2 linked regions of the Alkalinema sp. FACHB-956 genome follow. The protein of the gene in region 1 binds, or shares a complex with, the protein of each later gene. Links are inferred from orthologs where the notes say so. Each region holds a gene or a part of one and is shown on either strand. Other genes may lie near its edges.

Evidence for each region.
Region 2: the proteins of hisF (region 1) and hisH are in contact, whole or in part, in a crystal structure (PDB 6RU0), measured with the Thermotoga maritima proteins. The link is inferred for Alkalinema sp. FACHB-956 from one-to-one orthologs. Residues at the interface, in WP_004080486.1 of Thermotoga maritima: Met1, Leu2, Ala3, Arg5, Ser40, Glu41, Asp45, Glu46, Ala70, Glu71, Ile73, Asp74, Ile75, Pro76, Phe77, Asp98, Lys99, Ser122, Gln123, Glu161, Thr195, Leu196, Asn247, Arg249, Glu251; in WP_004080484.1 of Thermotoga maritima: Asn15, Arg18, Arg22, Arg117, Leu118, Pro119, His120, Met121, Gly122, Trp123, Asn124, Asn134, Gly135, Tyr136, Tyr138, Val140, Tyr158, Glu180, Lys181, Ser182, Ser183, Lys184, Ile185.

What each region holds. Positions count from the first base shown.
Region 1 is NZ_JACJRC010000020.1:30,164-42,081, reverse strand. What follows is about bases 4,787-7,748. They hold hisF (imidazole glycerol phosphate synthase subunit HisF), read left to right. Parts: upstream 4,787-5,864; coding sequence 5,865-6,632; downstream 6,633-7,748. Other genes in these bases: H6G21_RS18555 (peptidoglycan recognition family protein), read right to left, coding at 7,301-7,748; H6G21_RS18560 (hypothetical protein), read left to right, coding at 6,768-7,079; H6G21_RS18570 (DnaJ domain-containing protein), read left to right, coding at 4,787-5,773. Outside these bases: H6G21_RS18590 (penicillin-binding protein 1A), read right to left, coding at 1-882; chlorophyll synthase ChlG, read right to left, coding at 1,403-2,410; H6G21_RS18580 (ArsA family ATPase), read right to left, coding at 2,485-3,564; H6G21_RS18575 (cytochrome b6f subunit family protein), read right to left, coding at 3,835-4,029; more of H6G21_RS18570, read left to right, coding at 4,259-4,786; more of H6G21_RS18555, read right to left, coding at 7,749-8,467; H6G21_RS18550 (hypothetical protein), read right to left, coding at 8,810-9,016; H6G21_RS18545 (MotA/TolQ/ExbB proton channel family protein), read left to right, coding at 9,638-10,306; H6G21_RS18540 (form I ribulose bisphosphate carboxylase large subunit), read left to right, coding at 10,821-11,918.
Region 2 is NZ_JACJRC010000003.1:218,155-229,963, forward strand. The notes cover bases 4,224-7,076. They hold hisH (imidazole glycerol phosphate synthase subunit HisH), read left to right. Parts: upstream 4,224-5,255; coding sequence 5,256-5,897; downstream 5,898-7,076. Other genes in these bases: raiA (ribosome-associated translation inhibitor RaiA), read right to left, coding at 4,224-4,478; rsmD (16S rRNA (guanine(966)-N(2))-methyltransferase RsmD), read left to right, coding at 5,914-6,495; H6G21_RS06135 (GDSL-type esterase/lipase family protein), read left to right, coding at 6,525-7,076. Also shown: hpnA (hopanoid-associated sugar epimerase), read right to left, coding at 1-392; H6G21_RS06105 (hypothetical protein), read left to right, coding at 830-1,642; H6G21_RS06110 (phosphorylase), read left to right, coding at 1,737-2,474; murG (undecaprenyldiphospho-muramoylpentapeptide beta-N-acetylglucosaminyltransferase), read left to right, coding at 2,486-3,574; more of raiA, read right to left, coding at 3,810-4,223; more of H6G21_RS06135, read left to right, coding at 7,077-7,634; H6G21_RS06140 (4-hydroxy-3-methylbut-2-enyl diphosphate reductase), read left to right, coding at 7,785-8,993; H6G21_RS06145 (WD40 repeat domain-containing protein), read right to left, coding at 9,031-10,182; H6G21_RS06150 (SH3 domain-containing protein), read left to right, coding at 10,707-11,210; H6G21_RS06155 (hypothetical protein), read right to left, coding at 11,455-11,809. UniProt on the Escherichia coli protein: IGPS catalyzes the conversion of PRFAR and glutamine to IGP, AICAR and glutamate. The HisH subunit catalyzes the hydrolysis of glutamine to glutamate and ammonia as part of the synthesis of IGP and AICAR.

The sequences.
Region 1 (11,918 bases):
CGTTAGCCCACCGTATTCGATCGCTTCCTTCGAGATATATTGGGCCAACTGTTGCTGGACAAAGGAGGTGAAGTAGGGACTGGCACTGTAGAGGTTTTTAGGAATCGCGGGTTTCAACGCGATCGGTTCTGCTTTGGCTGCATCAGCTTCACTTTGGGAAATAAATCCCTGTTCTGCCATGCGTTCCAGGACAATATCCCGCCGTTGTTGCGCTTTCTTGGGATCAACTAAGGGCGAATAGAGACTGGGGGCAGGCGGCAACCCCGCGATCATCGCCGTTTCTGAAAGGGTTAAGTCCTTGACGGATTTGCTGAAGAATACCCAGGCGGCATCGGTCACGCCGTAGGCTTCCGAACCCAGGTAAACCAGGTTGAGATAGTTTTCTAGCAGTTTATCCTTGGATAATTCCCGCTCCAGCTTTTGTGCCAGCATCGCCTCGCGAATTTTGCGCACGAGGCTGCGGTCTTGATTGAGGAAAACCATGCGGGCCAGCTGCTGGGTAATGGTGCTGCCCCCTTCAACCATTTCCCCCGACGTGACGTTGCGGGCGGTGGCTCTGACAATCCCCCAGTAGTCCACGCCGCTATGTTGATAAAAGCGGCGATCTTCAGCGGCAATAAAGGCGTCTTTGACTCGCTTCGGCAATTCATTGATGGACATGCGCTCGCGGGTGGCCGGCCCACTTTGTAACAGAACGGTGCCATCCTCCGCCTTGATGGTCAAGGTTCCAGGCCGCACAAAGATGCCCAGCGTAGACACATCCGGAAGTTCGCGCTCTAGTCTGACATACCCGATCGATAACCCAATCGCGGCCACGCCGACAGCCGCTAGGCCGAATTGATTTCTCCGTCGTTTCAGCGGCGCAGGTATCCGTTGCGTCATCCAAGTCCATTGCGCTGAGACCTGATGACCTGCACTCACTAAAACATGACGCAGTTTGGGTGGGAGTTTAACCCTGCGTTGCTTTTCTCTTCTACGCGGCGTCTGTTCCTCCTGCTTACCTGTCATGGGATCCATTCCAGGAGGTTTGGATGGTTTCGATCGCCGGAAGCCATACTTAGCCACACAAGAAGCCTCTTTAAGTATCTAGCGGGAATTGCCGAGCCATGGAAGTGTCAATTGTTGAACCACTCCAACGGTTTACATCATAAGGTGCACCCAGAGCCTGAACGGTTCGCGTAGGTTAGAACCACGGACTAACCAAACCATAGACTAACCCAGAAGTTAATCGAACAGTTTACAGGAAGGATGGGGAAAATTTGTAGTCTTTTTAGAGTTTTTTCGTTCAAACTGTGCGATCGCTGGTCTTTTGCCATTCTCAGATCGCCCGGACGATCGCACAGTTGACTATGATTAGCGGCGATTAGCGGCGATTAGCGGCGATTAGCGGCTTCTTGCCGACCTAGGACAAGCCGGAATGCCCTAAGGCAATCCCTGTGATCAACATCCCCAGCACCAGGAACGGTTGGGCACTCGCTTGGTATTTCACATCATTTTTCAGCGGATCCCGCAGGAAATACATGTCCTGGAAGGTGATTTGAGGAATCACAAACAGCAACAGAATCGTCGCGTAGAGATTTTGGTGGATCGACATTAAGTAACCCGCCACGCCGATTTGAAAGATGTCAATCATCAAGACGCAAATCCAAGCGGCGGTGGTAATGCCAAACATCACAGGCAGGGACTTCAGCCCCAAGGCCCGATCGCCTTCTACACTTTTGAAATCGTTAACCACGGCAATCCCCAGACCCGCCAAGCTATAGAACAGGGTCAGCACCACGATCGTCGGATTCAAATCGCCAAACAAAGCATGACCTGCCCACCAAGGCAGCGCAATGTAACTCGCCCCCAAGGCATAATTCCCCAGCCAACCGTTTTGCTTGAGCTTGAGGGGTGGGGCGGAGTAGATATAGGAAATGAAGGAGCCGCCGATCGCCATGACGGTAATCGTCGGAAAGGCATGGCCCGCCCACTGATCCAATAGGTAAGACACCCCAATGCCCGCCGCCAGCAAAATCAAAATCTGCGCTTTGACTTGGCCGAGGGAAATGGCCCCGGAGGGAATGGGACGATAGGGTTCGTTAATGGCGTCGATTTCCCGATCGTAGTAGTCATTAATCGTTTGGGTGTAGCCCGTCAGCAACGGCCCCGACATCAACATACAAGCCAGGGAAATCAAGACATTTTCGATCGACCAGGTGTAGTTGCCCGAGGAGGCCGCCCCACAGAGAACACCCCACATCAGGGGAATCCAGGTGACAGGCTTCATCAGTTGCAGCCGAATTTTCCAAATCGACTTCTCCTCCACCTCTGCCCCTTTCATGCCCAGCAGTTGGCGGGCTTTGGCCGATCGAGTCTCTTTGTCTTCAACGGGTTCAGTCAAAATTTCCGTAGATTTGGATTCTGTCATAGGGTTAGGTGCAGGTGGATATTAAAGGGTAAATTTCAGGGAAAGGGGCCGCCACCAGAGCGCCCACCGCCCGACTAAAACGAAATGACCAGGGAACTGTTTTGAAATTTGGCCCCTTTGACGGGTAAACCACTCAGTTCCGGCGGCAGAAAAATATTCCGTCGCTGATCGCCCGCCTCGATCGTGATTTCGGGCCCGTACTGGGTTAGCTTAACTTGCTTTTTGTCAAAGCTGGGTAGAAACAGCGTCACGGTGCGATCGCCCACGTTAATCGTAATCGGACGGGGGGCCTGTACCGCTTGACTAAAGTCGGGCAAGGCTTCCATGAGGGTTAGCCAGTCCTCCCCGATTTTTCGGGGTACCGAGGTGATGGATAACGGATGGAAGGCATCCCCGGCATAACGGCTTTGGTTGGCAATCACGCCCCCGATCGTCAAGCCAATCTGCTGGGCACTGCCCCAGAGATACTGCGCCGTACTGACCGCTAAGGGATCATCCGTCGTGACCAGGTAAGCCACGGTGCGCTGGGGATCTGCGATCGCGGCTTTGCCTTTTTCCAAGAGACTATTCATCTCGGCGGTGGGCTGGGCAAAGTTATCCGCCGCAAAATTGACACTCAGGATGGCCGTGGCGATCGGTGGGATAAAGGGGGCGAGGGTTTTGCCCAGGTCAGAATCGATAAACACCTGACGGAAACGCCGAATGTACCAACTAACGATTTCTGGCATTCCCAACATCCGCAGGGTTTCGGGACTACTGCCACTGTCGTAGACAATCACGTCATAGCGGCTGTCCCATTGCCGAATCGCATTTAAGGCCAGGGCGCTGTCCATGCCCGACAACACCCCTAATTCCTGGCCATAGACATTGCGAAAGAACGGGGTACGGACATACTGGGCTTCCAGTTTTTTCAATTCTTCCCAAGCCCGCTCTAGCAATACAGCGGTGTGGAGTTGGACGGCTTCTAGGTTGTGGGCGATCGTGGTTGGATCAGGCCCTACCTCAGCCCCCAGAGCAATCCCCAACGCAGGACTACAATCCTGGCTGGCCAGCAGCACTCGTTTGCCCTGGGCCGCCAATCGCTGGGCAGCGGCGATCGCTAACGTTGTCCGCCCTGTGCCGCCCTTGCCTAAAAACGTCAGAATAAACGCCATAGTAAATTTGCTGTGACTCCGATGCCGGGTTTACCCATTCAATTTATCGAGTTCCTGCCAAGATTGCTGGCGCATTAAACTGCTCAGAAAACTGCTCAGGTTCCTATCCAGACTATTGCTCAGCCCATTCTGCGCTCCACCCAACGATCGGCCCCAAAACAAGAAGGCAGTCAATGATTAACTCACTCACTGCCTCACTCAAGCTTTCCATCGCAGATGCTAGCGCACTAACTAGCTCACTAATTACTAGATGACTCAGTTACTAGCTGACTAATTAGAGGCTTCCAGTTCGTCTTCAAAAAACCAGGTGGCATACTGGTCATCGAACTGAACGAGACGGCCTAGACCTTTTCCATCTACGACTTTGAAGTCCTTGACGGTACCGACTTTACCCAGCTTACTGACCACTTCTTGGGGAACGCGATCGCGCAGACGACGGACACGCACTTTTTGACCGATTTCCATCACAGCAACATTGATACAGACCACTTCAAAGTGTACCAGCAGTTGGCTCGTGGGATCGCAGTGGATTTGTTCCGTAGTGGAGTATCAAGGGCATGTTGAAAAAGTAAATGTGGGCGAACCTGTGTAGGCGAAACCTGTTGAGGTGGAACCTATTGGGGGCGAACCCTGTGGGTGCCCAATATTAGGAATCGCCAGAATTTAACGGTTTGCGGGAAGCGTCACGAATTCAATGAGGCATTACTACGAAATCCTAGGACTGGAATGGGGCGCTTCGCCGGAAGCGGTCAAGCAAGCCTACCGTAAATTGGCCAAGACCTATCATCCCGATCGCTATCAAGATCCCGCAGAACAGCAAGCGGCGAAGGAAAAGTTTCAGACCATTCAGACCGCCTACGAAGCGCTAAAGGGATTTTCCCCCAGTTCCGCGCGATCGACGCAATCAGAGGCTCACCCTTCAGGGGTTTCCATCCGCACAAAATCCCGGCGAGAGGCAGGCCCCCGCAAACCCTCAGAGGCAGAAATTGCCTTGAAAAAAGGCATCGAACAGTTCCAAGCCCAGCAGTACATGGCCGCCTTGGATTTCTTTTCCTTTGCGATTCACCTCCAACCAGATTTCGCGGAAGCTTACTGGTACCGGAGCCAACTCAGACAGGCCAAGGGCTGGACAGCCTCTGCCCAGGAGGATTTAGCTAAGGCCAAGCAATACGGCTGGGTTCCTAAGCAAGAGCCATCGCAGGCACAACAGGCTCAGACGCACCCAACTCAAACCCAACAGGCGGCGCGATCGACCCAATCGACCCAATCGACCCGCTCTACTCACGCCGCTTCAACTTCTCCATCCTCCGCAACGTCCGGTCATTCTCCCTCGACTTCCTGGAGGTTGCACCAAACTTGGCAGAGCCACGGGGAAGCGATTACGGGCCTAGGTTGGGCTAAATCGACTCTGATTAGCATTAGCACTGATACAACCTTGCGATTATGGCACTGGCCCACGGGTGGGGAAGCGGTTTTGACCAGCCATCGTGTGCCCATTACCGCAATTTCGGTGGCGGCTCAGCGTGGGTTGCTGGTCACGGGTGGTAAGGATGGGCAGATGAAAATGTGGAACCTGTCCAATCAGCGGCTGATTAGAACCGTGCCCCTTCACCAAGGAGCCATTCAAGCCTTAGCGATGGACGCTACAGAACAGTTACTAGCCAGTGCCGGGGCAGATGGCCAAGTCAAGCTGTTTCGGCTCAATCCAGCCACGCTGTTAAAAACCTTGATCCATCGATCGATCGTGTGGTCGGTTTTGTTTAACGCCAGTGGGACTCAGCTCATCACCACCAGTGCGGATCAATGCCTGCGTCTGTGGCAATGTCAAACGGGTGAACTGCTGCGGGAAATGGCACTCCCTTCGCCCTGTTGCTACAAAAGTGCCGTCAGCCCCGATGGACAAACGTTGGTAGTCAGCGACGATCAGGGTAATTTGCATCTCTGGTCGATCGGCGGGGACTGGTTAAAAACGATTCCTGCCCACGGGGTTGGCGCGATCCAGGGCCTGCAATTTAGTGCCTGCGGAACTTTACTCTTTACGGGGGGAACCGACGGTGAAATCAAACTCTGGGATGCTCAGACCTGGCAGCGCATCACCCATTGGTCTGCGGAACAGGGGGCCATCCAAGCCTTCACCTGGATTCCTGACGCAAACTGGTTAGTCAGTGCAGGCAGTGATGGGTCGATTAAAGCTTGGCAAGCTGAGTAATTTGGCAAGCGCACTAACTTGGAAAGCCCTGTAAATAGCGATATACTACGGCGTCTACGGTTCTTTGTGTTATCCATTCTGAGTTCAGCCTATGCTCGCAAAACGAATTCTTCCCTGCCTAGATGTCAAAGCTGGTCGTGTGGTCAAAGGCGTGAATTTTGTCAATTTGCGGGATGCGGGCGATCCAGTGGAGATGGCGCAGATTTATAACCAAGCGGGGGCGGATGAGCTTGTATTTCTGGATATCACAGCCACCCACGAAGACCGAGACATTATCTATGACGTGGTGTACCGCACAGCGGAACAGGTGTTTATTCCCCTGACCGTCGGGGGCGGGATCAGTAACCTCGACACCATTAAAAAATTGCTGCGGGCCGGGGCCGATAAGGTCAGTATCAATTCTGCGGCGGTGCGGGACCCGGATTTCATTAACCAGGCCGCGCGGCAGTTTGGCAATCAATGCATTGTGGTGGCGATCGATGCACGGCGACGCACTGACCCGGCCAATCCTGGTTGGGATGTTTACGTGCGGGGGGGCCGGGAGAATACGGGCATTGATGCGATCGCTTGGGCTAAGGAGGTCGTCAGTCGGGGAGCAGGCGAATTACTGGTCACCAGCATGGATGCCGATGGAACCCAAGCGGGCTATGACTTAGACATTACGCGGACGATCGCGGAAACGGTGGATGTCCCGGTGATTGCCTCGGGGGGTGCGGGTAACTGTGAGCATATTTATGACGCCTTGACAACGGGGAAGGCGGAAGCAGCTCTGCTGGCCTCGTTGCTTCATTACGGACAGTTAACCGTCTCTCAGATAAAGACATACTTAAGCGATCGTAGCCTAATTGTGCGTCAATAAGCGGCTCAAGCCCTTTGCTAATCAGTCTTCCAGATGACCGCCCTGGGGAATTTGGGGCGGTATAGTTAAGTTATCTTGCGATTTTTGCCTCGCAATGGGGCACTTTTAATAAGAATCTGTTACAATCTTTAACATATGCTAATAGTAATTTTGCTATTTGTAATTGCTTTGGTGGCGTGGGCCTTGCATCTGATGCAAGAGGCTGTGACGCGGCAGGAGTTCTCCCTGATGTTGGCAGGGACGCTAGTGGCTTCTGCGGCGGCAGGACTTGTCTCGGTCTACTGCATCATGGGGAATTACATGGGATTTATTACCCGGATGGATCGCGATCCGGAGGTTTTAGAGCAGGTTTATCGATCGGTGCAAAGCTATCTAGAAGCGGAAAGTTTGGAAGCTAGTCAAGTTTACCTTAGTGATTCTTCGACCACTCTGTCTAGCAATCCCTAGCGATTCGATGCAGTTATAGGAAATCTGTAGCTGGGCCATTGCTTCTGTGAGTTGACCACTATTTCAGGGTTGCTCGTTTAGAAATAGATTTGTGATTTTAAGCTGATTGATCAAACTGATGCCTGCTTTACTCTTCCAATGAAGTTGATAGCGTCTAATTTTGATCTGAACTAATTTTGCGTCAACTGATTCTGGCTTGACTGATTTAAGTTTTGGGTGCTTTAAGTTGTGGGTGAATTGGCTGGATTTCCATTGCCGGGGATGGTGCATTGAATCGAAATCTCTGTGGTCAGTGGGTATTGGCTAAATCGATCGAGAAAATAGCGCACGTTAAAACTGCGAGGGTCAACCCGCTCCCCAGACCGATCGACCAACTGATGGGTGGTAATGCGATCGGCGGTAACCCCTAGCTTGGAGATCAACCAGGCCAACGATTCGTATTGTGCTTGAGAATAACCACTATGGTTTCTGCGGCGACTGCCCCGACCATCACGGGGGGTGACTAAGGAGATGTGGTAGGCAAAGTTATTGACTGAGGGCGGAAACTTAGGATTGGTTTTCACCGCTTCCTTTTGTCGATCGTTGTTGACAAAGACCGAATTTCCGGCCCCAAAGGCTCGCTTGTCCGGTGGAACAATGTAAATCACTTTGCCATCTTCCGCAATCAAGGCATGGTAGCTCACTTGATCGTCATCGTTGGCGTGGGGCGTCTGGAAGAAGTTCAACGTGGACTGACCGGAAGCATCGGTTTCATGGAGCACGACGATCGGGGCATTATTGACAGGCTGTCCTGCAATGTCTTGCAGAAAACGATCGCCAAAATTGGTGGGATGGGCTAGGGCAACCACTTCCGTCGGTGCCTTGGCATCGGGCTGATTCGCGGTTGGGCGAAATCGGGTTAAGGGCAAAGAATCTCGTAACTGGGCTAATTCTTGGCGAGTGGGACGACGAGGTTTGGGATCGGGCCGGAGGGCACAATCGGTAGACAGGCGGGGATCGTTGGTGGCCGATTGCGCAATCGCCGGAGGAGTCCGCTGCTGGACACTTGGGATCGCTTTTGAAGCGGTAGTCTGTGACGCAGGTTTTTCTGAAGCGGACTTTTCCACTCCCAGGGTTTTGGCCTTAGCTGGAATGTCGGCTGCTGCTGAAGCGGGTAAAGGTGCCTCGCTTGCGTCCCGTTGATCGAGCCGGGAAATGGCTGAGGGGTGATCCGATCGTGCAATCGGTCGGCCTTCAATAAACTCAGCATCACTATTGCCAATACTGGCAAACAGCGCGATGACCCCGGCGGCAAAAATAGAGAGGGCGACCCAAAGTTGCTTTTTCATGCGGCTGAGTTGGCAATGAGCGATCGGACGAGGGGGAATCCTGCGAGGGGCTACTCGCATACCCTCTACTCAAGCTTAAATAATTAAGCCTCAATCATTTAGTCTTGAATTTTACTGTGCAGAGCCTTCATCCATCACAATCTTTTATCACCAATTCCAGAATTTTCAGCAGAAACACGTTGAATCTAGAGGAATTCGACCGTTGTTTCGACAGTTGTAAGGTCGGCAAAACTGACTAATGACCTGGGCTAACAGGCAGGATGCCTTAACAAGTCCTGGAACTACTGAAGGCTCTGCTTGGCGTTGAGCTAGTTGGGATTGAGCTGCTAGCTTGCTGAATCGTGGTTCGCCCTGCATCGGAACTTGCCTTAAGCCTTGGCCTGCTTGATTCTCAAGCCTGCTTTATTCTTTAGAAACTCGAACGAGGCCCATTTGCAAACGTTGCATGACCTGATTAATTTTGTCCTGCTCCTGAAAGCTCAAGGTACTATCCGAACAACCCATTTGCATTAAATACGTTCGATCGGCCAAGGTAATCCGCCCCGTTGCCAGAATTCGATCAATCACCACATCCAATCCCTGGGGGGAAGAAATATTGGACTTTAGCATAAGTCAATCAATCCCATTTCCTGAGAGAAATCTGGTAGTACAAAAGGGTAGATACAGCACCGATTCAATGAGTTCAAATCAATGAGTTCAAATAGATCGCTTCAATGACATCACTTCAATGGGTCGTATCGCATCATGGTCATTATGCTTGACCAAATCCGGAGATATTCTGAGGTGAATACCCTGATTTGTCATGAACAATGCATCTACTTGATTTGAAGCTCACAAGAACTTGAAGCTCACAAGAATTTGAAGCCCAAATTTGAAGCTCAAAGTATCTTAATTCGATTATTGAGTAGCGTATTCTCCGTATCTTCGCGTAATCCGAAAAAAATGGTCAATTACATCTCCGTTTTTTTACGGAGATTTCGGAATCATAGAGCTGGAATTTACGGACTCCTCATAAATCAAGTCCGGGCTTCCCCTTAGACCTTGTCTATCGGCTGGAACCCTAAGCTCTCTGAAACCTTCCTTGCCCGTGCTGATAGGCCATTCCGTTCTCCCACTTCATCCCCATTTACGGATCCAATTCCCCCATAGGATAGATTGACCTGATATGCTGGTCGATCGATTAATGATGACGTTCGATGGGATAGGCATTACACGATGGCATCACAGTCTATGGCATCACAGTCTACTGACTGGTTTTCTGCGGGGGGAGAGGTCATGGTCCCCCTCCTGGGATTCTCGATTCTAGGAATTGCACTAGTTTTGGAGCGCTTAATTTTTTGGGGAAAAGTCCTCAAGCGAACCGATCGCCTTGTGCAAGAAACCTTACATCTCTATCGACGTAACCCCCGCGCTGCCTTTGGATTATTGGAAAAGAATTCGGATATTCCGATCGCCCGTATTTTCCTAGCGGCCCTGGAACTGGAGCAGGCGACTCCGGAGGAATTTCGTCTCGCCCTAGAAAGTTCTGCCCAAGCTGAAATTCCGCTGCTCAAGCGATTCAACACAATTTTCGAAACCATCATCAGCCTATCGCCGCTCCTGGGGCTTCTGGGAACCGTCTTGGGCTTGATTCGATCTTTCGCGGCATTGCAGCCGGGAAACGTGGGGGGTACGAATACGGCCAATGTGACCGGGGGGATTAGTACTGCTTTAATTTCTACGGCGGCAGGGTTAACCGTTGCGATCGTCACCTTAATTTTTGCCAACAGTTTTCGCGGGTTGTATCTCCGGCAATTAGCGTTAATCCAAGAATACGGTGGCCAGCTAGAACTCCTCTATCGGCGACGGTTTGAACGACGGATGGGCACCTATATCCCCAGCAATGAGCCTCACCCTTGACCCAATTTCTTCACCAAATTTCTTAATTCAATTTCTTAACTCAACTTAATCTTTCGATCTTCGACACCCCACCCCACCCCGCTAACGCTTCAAACTCCAAGGGGCCGTGGGTTCCAGGGTATCGTGGGCTTCAGGATGTACTGGCCCCGCGCTGGTTTCAGTGGCCTGAAGCTGGATCTGATTTCAGCTTGCTTTTTTGCAGCATCAATGCATTTCAGCCTAGGTAAAGCGCTGCTTAAGCATTCCTTTAGATTTCGCTACAAACCATAACAAGGATTAATCATTCGCTACAGGATCTCTAAAGTAAAGCTTATTGAGATCCTGATATTATGCTTAAGAACTCGTCCCTGGCTCGCGAGATCAAGCAAATTTGTTAGCTTTGCTACAGTCGAAGGTAAGCAGGTTTTGTGGACCTCAGCGGGTTTGGACAACAGATTGTACTCCGGAACTTCAGAGTTTTTCTGGTCTTCTGGAACCGCTCGTGAAGATTTTCACATTTCACAGGAAGGGAGATATGTCTTACGCGCAAGCTAGAACCCAAGCGAAAGCTGGGTACGACGCAGGGGTAAAGGACTACAAATTAACGTATTACACCCCTGATTACACCCCCAAAGACACGGATGTCTTGGCGGCGTTCCGCATGACTCCTCAACCAGGCGTTCCGCCGGAAGAGGCTGGGGCAGCAGTTGCGGCTGAGTCTTCTACCGGTACCTGGACCACCGTGTGGACGGACCTGCTGACCGATCTCGATCGCTACAAGGGACGTTGCTACGACATCGAACCCGTTCCCGGCGAAGATAACCAATATATCTGCTACATCGCTTACCCCCTCGACTTGTTCGAGGAAGGTTCCGTGACTAACTTGCTGACTTCCTTGGTCGGTAACGTGTTCGGGTTCAAAGCGTTGAAAGCTCTCCGTTTGGAAGACTTACGCATTCCTGTTGCATACCTGAAGACCTTCCAAGGGCCTCCCCACGGTATCCAGGTTGAGCGCGACAAGCTGAACAAGTACGGTCGTCCGATGCTGGGTTGCACCATCAAACCCAAGCTGGGTCTGTCTGCGAAGAACTACGGTCGTGCAGTGTACGAATGTCTGCGCGGCGGTTTGGACTTCACCAAAGACGACGAAAACATCAACTCCCAGCCCTTCCAACGCTGGCGCGATCGTTTCTTGTTCGTTGCGGATGCAATCCACAAGGCGCAAGCTGAAACCGGCGAAGTTAAAGGTCACTACCTGAACGTGACCGCTGCGACTTGTGAAGAAATGCTGAAGCGGGCTGAGTTCGCAAAAGAACTCGAAATGCCGATCATCATGCATGACTTCTTGACCGGTGGTTTCACCGCCAACACCTCCTTGGCGCACTGGTGTCGTGATAACGGCGTTCTGCTGCACATTCACCGTGCAATGCACGCGGTGATTGACCGTCAGAAGAACCACGGGATCCACTTCCGCGTCCTTTCCAAGTGCTTGCGGATGTCCGGTGGTGACCACATCCACACCGGTACCGTTGTAGGGAAACTGGAAGGGGACAAGGCTGTTACCCTCGGTTTCATCGACCTGCTGCGCGAAAACTACATCGAGCAAGACCGTTCCCGTGGGGTTTACTTCACC
Region 2 (11,809 bases), on another replicon or contig:
TCATTGGTGGTTGTAGCGTTGGGATCAATGCCGATCGCGGCCACGGAACTGGTATAAACGGTGCGGGCGATCCCTGCCTGTCTCGCGGCCTGCAAAATATTACGGGTGCCCACAACATTGGCCTGGTAGAGCACATCCCGATCGCGCTGCCAGAGGGAGTAATGGGCTGCCACATGGAAGAGGGCTTCACAGCCTTGCAGTAAATGCGCAAAATTGGGATCCGTCAGATCCCCTTCCACCTGTTCCAAATCCCCCAGGTGCTCTAACCCTGCAAGATTTGTCCGCGATCGATGGGGCCGTACCAAAGCCCGCACACGGTACCCTTGAGCCAACAACAACCGCACGAGATTGGCTCCCACAAAGCCCGTTCCCCCCGTCACAAACACCTTCATGGTTTAGGACGCACATTTTTGACGCAACAATTACTTATTGTTACAGGTTTTGCCAGGAATTCTTTACATTTTCAGGTTTTACAATCACTGAAGAAATTGCTGGAATCTTTAGCTCATAATGCTTTGATTGGTTTACACCAACATTTTGATCCATTATCTAGGATTGAAAAACAGGAGGCTATCCCCGTAGAATGTCTGTGGTATTACAATTAGCGTCTCAGTTCAGTTTTCTGAGTCAGGTTTTCTGAGTTAGATTTTTATAGTGCATATAGTTGATCAGCGTTTGATCAGAATTGGATCTCTCACCGTTGGAGTTCAATTCTGTTGAGGTTGTCTATTGAGGTTTTGAGTTCATAATCCGATGATGATTTCCGGTTCTAATAAGGTGTTCCTGAAATGTTCCGATGGATGACCTTGGTATAACAGGAGATCCCCCTATGGTATGGCTACGTCCCCATTGTTTAATCGATCGTTGTTTAGTCGATCGTTGCCGTAACTTGATCCAGCAAAGCAGCCCGAAATCCCTGGGGCAAGTCCTGGGAATGGGACTGGCTGGTGTGTTGGTGGGCAGCGGTCTAATCGCCTCGCTTGCAGAAGCCAAAACCCGCACATCGGTCTTTCGTCATCGATCGTCCCGTTCTGTCGCTTCCAAACCTGCGCCCACTACAGGTAAATTGCAAGGAGGAAAATTACAAGCCAACGTTAAATTACCAACCAAGGCACAGACTAAATCCCAAACTAAATCGCAGCGATCGCCGCAGGTCAAGGCCCAAAAGTTGATGCCAGTCAGAGCCGGTCAACCCCCGATCGCGAAACTTCAGCAAACCCAGACCCAGACCCTCGCAGCCAGTCCTGTCCCAGCCCGCCCATCGGTCAAAACCATTTCCCAGGCTGCTTTACCCATTGCTGCATCCAAAGTGCAAGCCCGTAGTTCGATCGGGACTTTAGCGACCCGCAGCTATCCCCAGGATTGGTGTTTGGTCACGGCGGGGGAAACAACCCTTTTCCGGGATTCGCAGGATCAGTTTGATATTTTCTGCGGGGGCGACCAGCCAACTTTAGCGGTTTCCCAAACCGCCGTCCAAGATTTTTTTCCAGCCTCCAAAAAATCCTCCACGTCCCTGCGCATTTTGCCCATGGGTTCCTGTGATTCCCAACGCAGTGATGTGTTTAAATCCGCCAACCAGACCACCTTTGCTGGAGATCCCAAACGTTACGGTGTGGACATTGTTTGTATGAGTACCCGTTGAGACGACTGGCAGGAGACGGGCTGGGTTCTCGGGCTGGGGCAGTGCAAAACCATGGCACACTCTAGAAGACCTAGATTGTGGCTGAGTCATTACTGTGAGTGTTCCAACGATTTTGGTGCCCCGAGGGGCGGAGTATCAAGCGGTTTGCCGAGGGTTACAATCCCAGGGGCCCCTAGACCGATCGCCCCAGACAGTTTCTCCAGACTTGCCGCAGGTGTTAGCAATCCCCGCCGGGTTGTCTCCGGTGAAGCGTTGGTTGGAGGAATTTGCGGCCAATACCTCTCCTTTGCCATCAGCAATTTTGGTCATGGGGGTATGTGGAGCCCTGCGAGATCGAGGGAATCAAGACACGATCGGATCCGCTGTAGTTTACCAGTCCTGCCTGGATCCTACAGGTCAGTCTTGGCATTGTGCCAATCTAACTCAAATCGGCATTGCTTCAGCCATCGTTAACCCACTCGCCCTGCCCGCCAGCACAGGCATCACCTGCGATCGCGTGATTCACCTCGCCCAGGAAAAACAACAGCTTGCCCAACAGCTTCAGGCCGACGTGGTGGATATGGAAAATACGGCAATTTTGGAATTTTTCAGCCAGCACAACATTCCCGTAGCGATCGTGCGGGTGATCAGTGACGATGCCCACCACGATTTACCCGACCTCTCCCAGGGCTTTGATGAAAATGGCCAACTGCGCCCGATCACCCTAGCCCTAGCCATGCTCCGCCGACCGATCGCAGCAGTGCGGCTGATCCGGGGTTCCCTCACTGCCCTGAAAATCCTGGAACGCTTGAGTGGAGAACTGATACAATCACCCTGTTCATCTCAAGACTGAAACTAACTGTGGTGTCTCAATCGTCCCGTCGGCTCTTAGTAGCAGCCAGTGGAACCGGAGGACATGTGTTCCCCGCCGTCGCGATCGCGGAACAACTTCCGGACTATCACATTGAATGGCTGGGGGTGCCCGATCGCTTGGAAGTGCAACTGGTGGGCGATCGCTATCGGTTGCATACCGTTCGGGTGGCGGGCTTCCAAGGCAAACCGGGACTAAGGACGCTGAAAACCCTGTTCAAACTGATTCGGGCCATTGGGTCAGTCCGAAAAATTCTGAAGCAGGGCAAATTCGACGGTGTTTTCACCACCGGGGGCTACATTTCCGCGCCTGCTATTTTGGCGGCCCGATCGCTGGGACTCCCCGTCGTATTGCATGAATCCAATGCGCTGCCGGGGAAGGTGACTCGGTTCTTTGCGCCGCGCTGTACCGCTGTGGCGATCGGCTTCCAAGCGGCGGCCCAGTACCTCAAAGCCAAAACCGTTTACACCGGAACGCCTGTGCGGGCGCAATTTCTTGCGGAACCCGGAACCTCCGACAATTTAGACGATTTAGGCATTCCTGAAGGCGTCCCGTTAGTGGTCGTTGTTGGGGGCAGTCAGGGAGCAGTGGCGGTGAATCGGTTAGTACGGCAATGCAGCCCCGCTTGGTTTGAGCAGGGAATTTGGGTTGTGCATTTGACCGGAGAGTCCGACCCAGAAGCCGAGAGTTTACACCATCCGCAATACATTGCCCGATCGTTCTATCACAACATGGCGGCCTTGTTCCGCCGCGCCAACTTAGCTATTAGCCGCGCGGGGGCTGGAACGCTAACGGAACTCGCGATCGCGCACACTCCGTCGATTCTGATTCCCTATCCCTCTGCAGCAGAGGATCACCAAGCCTTTAATGCACGCGTATTTGTGGAAGCGGGAGCGGCGGAAATGTTTCGTCAGGAAAAACTACTTCCGGAAACGCTACAGTCGATCGTGCTGGAATTGCTCGCTGCACCAGAGCAGCTACAAAAAATGTCGGCCCAAGCGGCATCGCTAGCTGTGCCGGACAGCGCAATCCAAGTCGCAGACTTACTCCGTAATTTAATTGAACGTCACTCGCATGAGTGATCACGGCTATCACAATGCAACGGTCATTGGTAAACAGGAACGCACAACTTCGAATTACACCTCACATTACAACACCATCGCTAATTCACCCACTAACCATTCTTCACCAGCTCAACATTGTTAACCAGCTCAATACCAGCTAAACACAAGTAAGCAGCACGATCGAGCGATCGTGCTGCTTTTTCAACCAACAACTAGCCACTAACAACTGGTATCAACAACCCATCATCCAATACTAACCATCCATCGCTGCAACAACATGGCGCATCTCATCCACCGCAGTATGACCATTCTTTTCATGACCATTGGATAAATGGTGAGTATGCCCATTATTCTTACGAGGCTGAATTACACCATAGCCACCGTGATTACGTTTATAAATCACATTGATTTCACTCGTTTCTACGTTACAGAACATGTAGAAATCATGATCAATGTTTTCCAACTGTTCCAATGCATCTTCCATCGTCATGGGAGGCATGGCAAAGTATTTCACCCGCACCACATCAGACGGTAACGCAGGAGCCCGATCGAGCTTCAGATCGGTCACAACGGGCTGCTCTGCCAGAGCCACTGAGGTTTTGACGGGTTCTCGGTTGCGGTCTCGCCGTTTCTCTTTGTACTTGCGGAGTTGTCGAGACAGCTTATCCGCCACCATATCAATGCTAGCGTAGAGGTTTTCGGAACTCTCCTGCGCCCGCACCACATTGGACCCATTCACAAAAATCGTAACCTCCGCAGTTTGTCTGGGAGTTATCCGGGGATTCCGTTCGACTGATAGATCGACATCTACTTCGGTTAACAGATGGTCAAAATGTGCCGCTGCCTTTTCAATCTTCTGATGGACATACTCACGAATCGCATCCGTAATATCGATATTTTTGCCCTGGATAACAAGCTTCATAAAGCTTCCTCCCCTGAAAGGATGGGTTAGTTGAGCATTCAAATAAATTTGTGTAAGCAATACACACGCAATACACAAATGGCATCTATAGCGTTCCCATTAGGTCTATGACCGTGATGTTAGAAAGTATAACGAAAATGTTTCTCGATCGTGACCTAATTTAAGTGAAATTGTTAGACAACATGGAGAGTTACTTTCTGAACCAGTCATTTAACCTGCGAATTCTATAGAAGTAACCCGATGCTAGCACCTTGACTAAAAAACCCACCACTAGAGCTTTCTCCGCCACGGAGAGAGGCTAGGGTGAGTTCATTGGGCGAGTCTCTTATGCACAATGGATTTATAGTGCGAGATAGTTTTCAAGATGCATCGCTGAATCAGGTTATGTATTTAACCTAACATCTTCCTCGGATCAAAACGATCAGTTTTAAAAGTGTGTTGCATCCTGTGACAATTCTTGATTTAACCTGCTGCAAAAGCTCGTACATTCTCCGATGGCAGGTGCTACCTTGGTAAGTTGGGTCAGTAACATTCTGGGATAACGAGAGACGTTACTGGGATAACGAGATTCAGTTGGGGATAGCGAGATTAGCTAGGAATCGCTCGCATCCAACGGACGTTGAGACTTTCAGGCATTCTTGCAGGCATTACGGACTGCCACTACAAACTTTCACACGGATACAAACTTTCACACTGAAAAGCCCCACGCATCGCTTAAAACAACTTAAAAAACCGCTTAAAATGGGTAGGCTCAAGCGTGCTGAAGGGGAAGCAAAGATGGCCACCATTGCCGTAATCGACTACGACGCAGGAAATCTCCACTCTGCCTGCAAAGGATTGGAAGCGGCGGGGGCCTCTCCCCAGGTGACGGATGCCGTGGCTGACCTCGAAAAAGCCGATGCGATCGTCCTGCCGGGGGTGGGGTCTTGGGATCCGACGGTGCAGGGCATTCGATCGCGGGGTTTAGAAGCACCGATTAAGCGGGCGATCGCGGCAGGTAAGCCATTCCTAGGCATTTGCATGGGATTGCAAGTTTTATTTGACGCCAGCGAAGAGGGCCAGGAACCCGGTTTAGGCATCGTGCCCGGTACCGTGCGGCGCTTTCGGCCAGAACCCGGTATCACCATTCCCCACATGGGCTGGAATCGGTTGACCCTGAACCAACCGGATTGCCCCCTGTGGCAGGGCATTCCCGAACAGTCGTGGATGTACTTTGTCCATTCCTATTATGTGGATCCAGTTAACCCACAGGTGCGATCGGCCACCATCACCCACGGCACGCAAACGGTGACCGCCGCGATCGCCACGGGCAACCTGATGGCGGTGCAGTTCCACCCCGAAAAATCCTCCGATGCGGGAATGCATCTCCTGGCCAATTTTGTCCAATGGGTGAATGCGAGACAGGCCGTTGCGGTCTAGGGTTGGAACAGATTGCATGAGCCTACGAATTTATGGCAACCGGCTGCTGAAAACTTTGCCGGGATTGGACACTCGTCCCACGACGGGCAAAGTGCGGGAAGCGGTGTTTAATATCTGGCAGGGCACGATTGCTGGCTGTCGCTGGTTGGATCTCTGTGTGGGCAGTGGAGCCATGGGAGCCGAAGCGCTGTGTCGGGGGGCAGCACGAGTGGTGGGCATTGAGCAGTTTCCCAAAGCCTGCGCGATCGCCCAGGAAAACTGGCAACGGGTAGCCCAGCCAGAGCAGCGTTTCCAAATTCTGCGGGGAGATGTGGTGAAACGCTTACCTAGCTTGGCGGGACAACAGTTCGATCGCATTTATTTTGATCCACCCTATGATAGCAACTTATATGAACCTGTGTTAAGGGCGATCGTGGCCTATGGACTTTTGGCCCCCCAGGGGGAAATTGCCGCTGAACATCGGCCTGGGAGCTTGCTTGTCCCGATTCCAGGTCTTGTGTGCTGCCGAGAAAAAACCTATGGCAACACCGCCGTGACTTTTTTTCAGGGGGATCGGTCAGAAACCGCGATCGAAATCAGCGAGGCTCTGGTACATTAGTGGCCGTTCAACCTTCTGACTTCAAGATCATGATCCAGCCCGCGCCCACTCAGTCCCCTCAAACGCAACCCGCTCCAGATCAGCGGCAGCCCGTCCCACCCCGCAAAGGTGTTCCCCTGTGGGCGGCTTTCTCGATCGCCATCAATGGTTTGGTGCTGCTGGCAGTGTCGCTTGTGGTGTGGAAGCCGCAATTGTTGACCTTGTTACCGATTCCCCAGCCCAATGCAGCCCCGATCTCCAGCCCCGATCCCAATGCTACCGCTGCACCCGATCCAGCGGAGGCCGGAAATCGTCAACAATTGAGTTACGAGCAATGGCTAGAAATTTTGCAGAAGGAAGCCAGTGCCATCGCCAAAAAAACACCCGATCGCTTGACGGTGTTACTGGGGGATTCCCTCAGCCTCTGGTTTCCCACGGAGTTGTTACCCAGCGATCGGACCTGGCTAAACCAGGGGATTTCCGGGGAGAATTCCGCTGGCTTGCTGAAGCGCTTGAACTTCTTGGATGAAACGAAGCCCCAGACAATTTTTCTGATGGTGGGCGTCAATGATCTGATTAAGGGCGTTCCCGCTGATCAGGTGGTGGCGAATCTGCGCCAAACGGTGCAAACCCTCAAGGAGAAACATCCCAGTACGGAAATCGTGCTGCAAGCCCTGCTGCCCCATGGCGGAGAGCGGGCCACCGTGACCGATCGAGAGGCTGTGCTGAAAGTCTCCAACGAGCAAATTTTTAAGCTGAACCAACAGATTGCCGCGATCGCCCAGGAGGAACAGGTCTTTTTCCTGAACCTATATCCCCTGTTTGCCGATAGCGATGGCCTGCTGCGCCAAGACCTCAGCACCGATGGCCTGCATTTGAATCGGGAAGGCTACAACGTCTGGCGGACGGCATTAACGGTGTTTAGCCAAACGAAACTGGCTCAACCGCCTATTGCTCCTGCGGCCCAGGAAGCGGGGGCGGCTTCTAGTGAGACGCCTGCGGAAGCCAATGGGGACGCGAATTCTGAAACCAATTCTGACGCTGGCCCTGACGCCAACAAAGCCACGACAACCGAGGCCAGCACCGAGCCCAGCACGCCTGAAGCTGCCGCGCCCGAACCGCCGGAAAGCCAATCCAGTCCGGGCACTGCGGGACAGTAATAGAGACAGTAATAGACTCGATCGGCGCTGGGATTTCAGGAAAAGCCATGGTCTGGGGCCGCAGAAGGCTAGGAGAATGCCCCAGACCTCCTTTATCATGGGAAAGCATGAAAACCGCAGTGGGGAAACGTTTCTCCGGGGTGAAGAGGGATGGATACAAAAGCTTTTAAACGATCGCTGAACAATTCTGATAACTATCACCGCAAGGGGTTTGGCCATGGGGAGGAAGTGGCCAGTACCATGGAGTCGGAGTACCAAAGTCCGCTGATTCAAGAAATTCGCGAGAAGAATTACATCCTCAAGCGCGGCAATGTGACAATTCGTTTAGCCGAAGCGTTTGGCTTTTGCTGGGGGGTGGAGCGTGCGGTAGCAATGGCCTACGAAACCCGGACGCATTTCCCGACGGAGCGGATTTGGATCACGAATGAGATTATTCACAATCCTTCGGTGAACCAGCGGCTGCGAGACATGAATGTGGAATTTATCTCGGTGGAGAATGGCCAAAAGGACTTCTCTGGGGTGCAGGCGGGGGATGTGGTGATTTTGCCTGCCTTTGGAGCGAGCGTGCAGGAAATGCAGTTGCTCAACGATCGCGGCTGTACGATCGTGGATACGACCTGTCCTTGGGTGTCGAAGGTGTGGAACACGGTGGAGAAGCACAAGAAGGTGCAATACACTTCGATTATTCACGGCAAGTACAACCATGAGGAAACCGTTGCCACAAGTTCCTTTGCGGGTACCTATCTAATTGTGCTGAATATGGCCCAGGCGGAATATGTGACGAATTACATTCTGCATGGCGGCGACAAGGCTGAGTTTATGGCCAAGTTCAGCAAGGCGATGTCGGCGGGATTCGACCCCGATCGGGATTTGCAACGGGTGGGGATTGCCAACCAAACGACGATGCTGAAGGGTGAGACGGAGGCGATCGGTAAGTTGCTGGAACGGACAATGATGCAGAAGTACGGGCCAGACAAGCTGAATGAGCATTTCCAGAGTTTTAATACGATCTGCGATGCGACCCAGGAACGTCAGGATGCCATGTTTGATCTGGTGGAGGACAAGCTGGATCTCATGGTGGTGATTGGGGGATATAACTCGTCGAATACCACGCATTTGCAGGAAATTGCGGTGGAGCGGGAAATTCCGTCCTATCACATTGATAGTGCCGATCGAATTTTGTCCAACAATCGTTTGGAGCACAAGCCGTTGGGGCAGGAGTTGATGGTGCAGGAGAACTGGTTGCCGGAGGGTGAAATTGTTGTGGGGATTACTTCGGGGGCTTCGACACCGGATAAGGTTGTGGAAGAGGTGATCGAGAAAATCTTCGCGCAAAAGTTGGAATTGGTCGCTAGCTAAACGATCTATAGCAGTTCTAGGGAACTTGTGAGTTCTTCTATTGTGCTTGTGCTTGGAGTTGCCAGACTAAGATAGTGGTTGAATTTTCGACTACGTCATCCTCTGTTGTTGCTAAATATCGACCGTTGGGGCTGAGAGTAATTTCAAATCCATCGGTCGGTAATCTAAATAATTCTTCTTGAGTAGAAAGATCCCAACCTCGGATTGTTCTATCCTCTTCTCCCATGGTCAGTAAACACTTTCCGTCGGGACTAAACTTAACGTGCTTAACCTGTTTTTTATACCCTGTAAAGGTAGAAAGCAGTTGTCCCTGCAAACTCCATATTTTCACTGCTTTATCTTCAGTAGTAGTGACTATTTTTTGCCCATCTGGGCTGAAATCCAAATCAATGACTGCCCCAGGATGGATAGGCCACCGGGCAATTAATTGTCCTTGCAAGTTCCATAGCTCCATACCATTCTTTGAGAGAATTGCAATGTGTTTGCCATCAGAACTCACTGTGAACGGTGGAACAGATCTATCAGCCGCTTCAGATGGCAGATCAATCGTGATCGGTTTTACATTGGAGTTTGCATTCGGAATTTGTAAGAGATCTAAACGACGCTCCAATCTTTGGCTAGCAGCTATGGTTACTAAAACATTCTGAGAACTACTCCAAGTGACAATCCCGATCGCGTTCACACCTGAGAGATCTACATGGGGAATCTCAGGAAAGCCTTGCAGCATTGCTATGGACTTGCCTTGCAAATTCCAAACCCGGACTGTGTTATCCCTGGATGAACTGGCAATGTATTGCCCATCTGGACTGAAGGCAACATTACCAACTGCGCGTTTGTGCCCCTCAAATCTTGTGACCGACTGGGGAGTCTGACGATCGACTAGGGCGACCATGGGGCCTCGGGAACCTGTGGCAATTCGTTGGCTATCGGGACTGAATGAGATCGAGCCTAGCCAACCTGTGGGGACAACTTGTTGCGGATCTCCGGTCTTAAGATTCAAAAGTTTCAAGCCATGATTACCGCTCTCATCCGTGGCTGCTAATACTTGACTATCCGGGCTAAAGGCTAGGTTGGGAGAAATCAAGCCAGTTAATTTTAAAGGCGTTTGACTGGGACTGATATATAAAGGGCAGACTGAATCAGGGCGAATATATGCAGCGGCTGGACTCGATAGAATGGGGGCTTGCATTTGAGTCAGGGGTAATGCTGCTGTATAGAGGGGTTCATGCTCGCTACTGAATTGACCTGAACACCCTACAAGTAGAGTCAGACTACCAATGCATAGACTGAATTTCTGCATTGCGAAAGTGCCCATTCAATGCATAAGTGGATAGGGAACATTATCCAATGGGTCGATTGGACGGGAATTTCTTGTAGCTATTTTTTAAGCTTGTTTTGGAAGGCACCTTGCTGACTCGTTGAGAAGTGCTACTGGTAAAAACTTGGAACTCGCATCAGTCAATATTTGCATAAGTCAATCTTTAGTGGATACATTAGTGGGGGTGGGTGAGGAGTGAACTATTTTTGCTGAGTCCTGGATTTAAATCCTCAAATTTGGTGATTTTCAGGAAGTTCTAGAGAATGGCAGTATTAAGAACTAAGCCAGGGTGACACGACGCTAAACCAACTTGCAAAAATTTTGATGATTTCCCGGAGACAATGATGAGTTTGCTGAAACGAAGTGTAATTGGCGTACTAAGTCTGGGTTTGGTGATGGTAAATGCATTACCCGGAATGACCCGTCCCGCCACGATCGATAGCGAGGGCTGGGGAGCAATGGTTCGATCGGGGCCTTCGCTTAAAATGAGAGAACTCGGTAGCCTAGCCCATGGCGCACCCGTAGAAGTTCTAAAAGTTACAACTACCAATGACAGTGATAGTGGCTTGTATTGGTATTATGTGCAATCAACGGGTCGATCGAGGGCTGAAGGTTGGGTATCTGGTTCATTAGTCCGCTTTAAATCCAGCAATCAAACCTATGGCACCTTAGCCGGATCATCCAATGATGTCATTAACATTCGATCGGCCCCCAGCCTCAAGGGAAATGTTGTCCATACAGGGGTCGTAGGAGACTTGGTCACCGTTGGTCGATCGTCCCGAGATGCGGGCTATCGTTGGTATCACATCACCTATCCCAATGGCTCCAAGGGCTGGGTACGCGAAGATCTAATCTCCGTTTGGCCTCAAGGTTGCATCATCACCTGCCCAGAACATTAAAGTCGCGCGAACCATTCATCACACGCTGATGGTTCCACCTGATCAATTATTTGAATTCACCAATAATTAGTTAAAGTAAAAGCTACTGATTGATATTCCAAGAATCGATCGGTAGCTTTTATGTAACAACACTAGATGAAAATTTTACTTCAACAAACTCAATCATCTAAATGGAACTACTACAACATAAAATTCAGTGAAAATTTCAAATTAGCAAATCATCTAGTAAACACAATCTAGGTATTCAATCAGATTCTTGACCTAAGTCAGGTGATTGTGTTTCGACCTTCGTTTTCAAGATTGCTAGCAGCAACGCTATGCCATAGGCTGCTAGTAATCCAGGAAACGCATCTTCAACCAGCTTCCAGTGAGGAACGGTATTGGGAGCCGTTCTAGGGAGATTTTCCACAAAAATTTGTAGATTAGAATAACAGCGATCGCCTTGTTTAAAGCCGTAGCAATTACCAGGCGAGGATAAGATTGTGAGCAGTTGCAACGCCAGAACGAGGCCCCACATCCAGGCTTTGAGTTTTGCAGTGTTCGATCGATGCTTCCAAATAAAAATCCAACAGCCGAGCCAGAGGATTCCATAAAAGGGC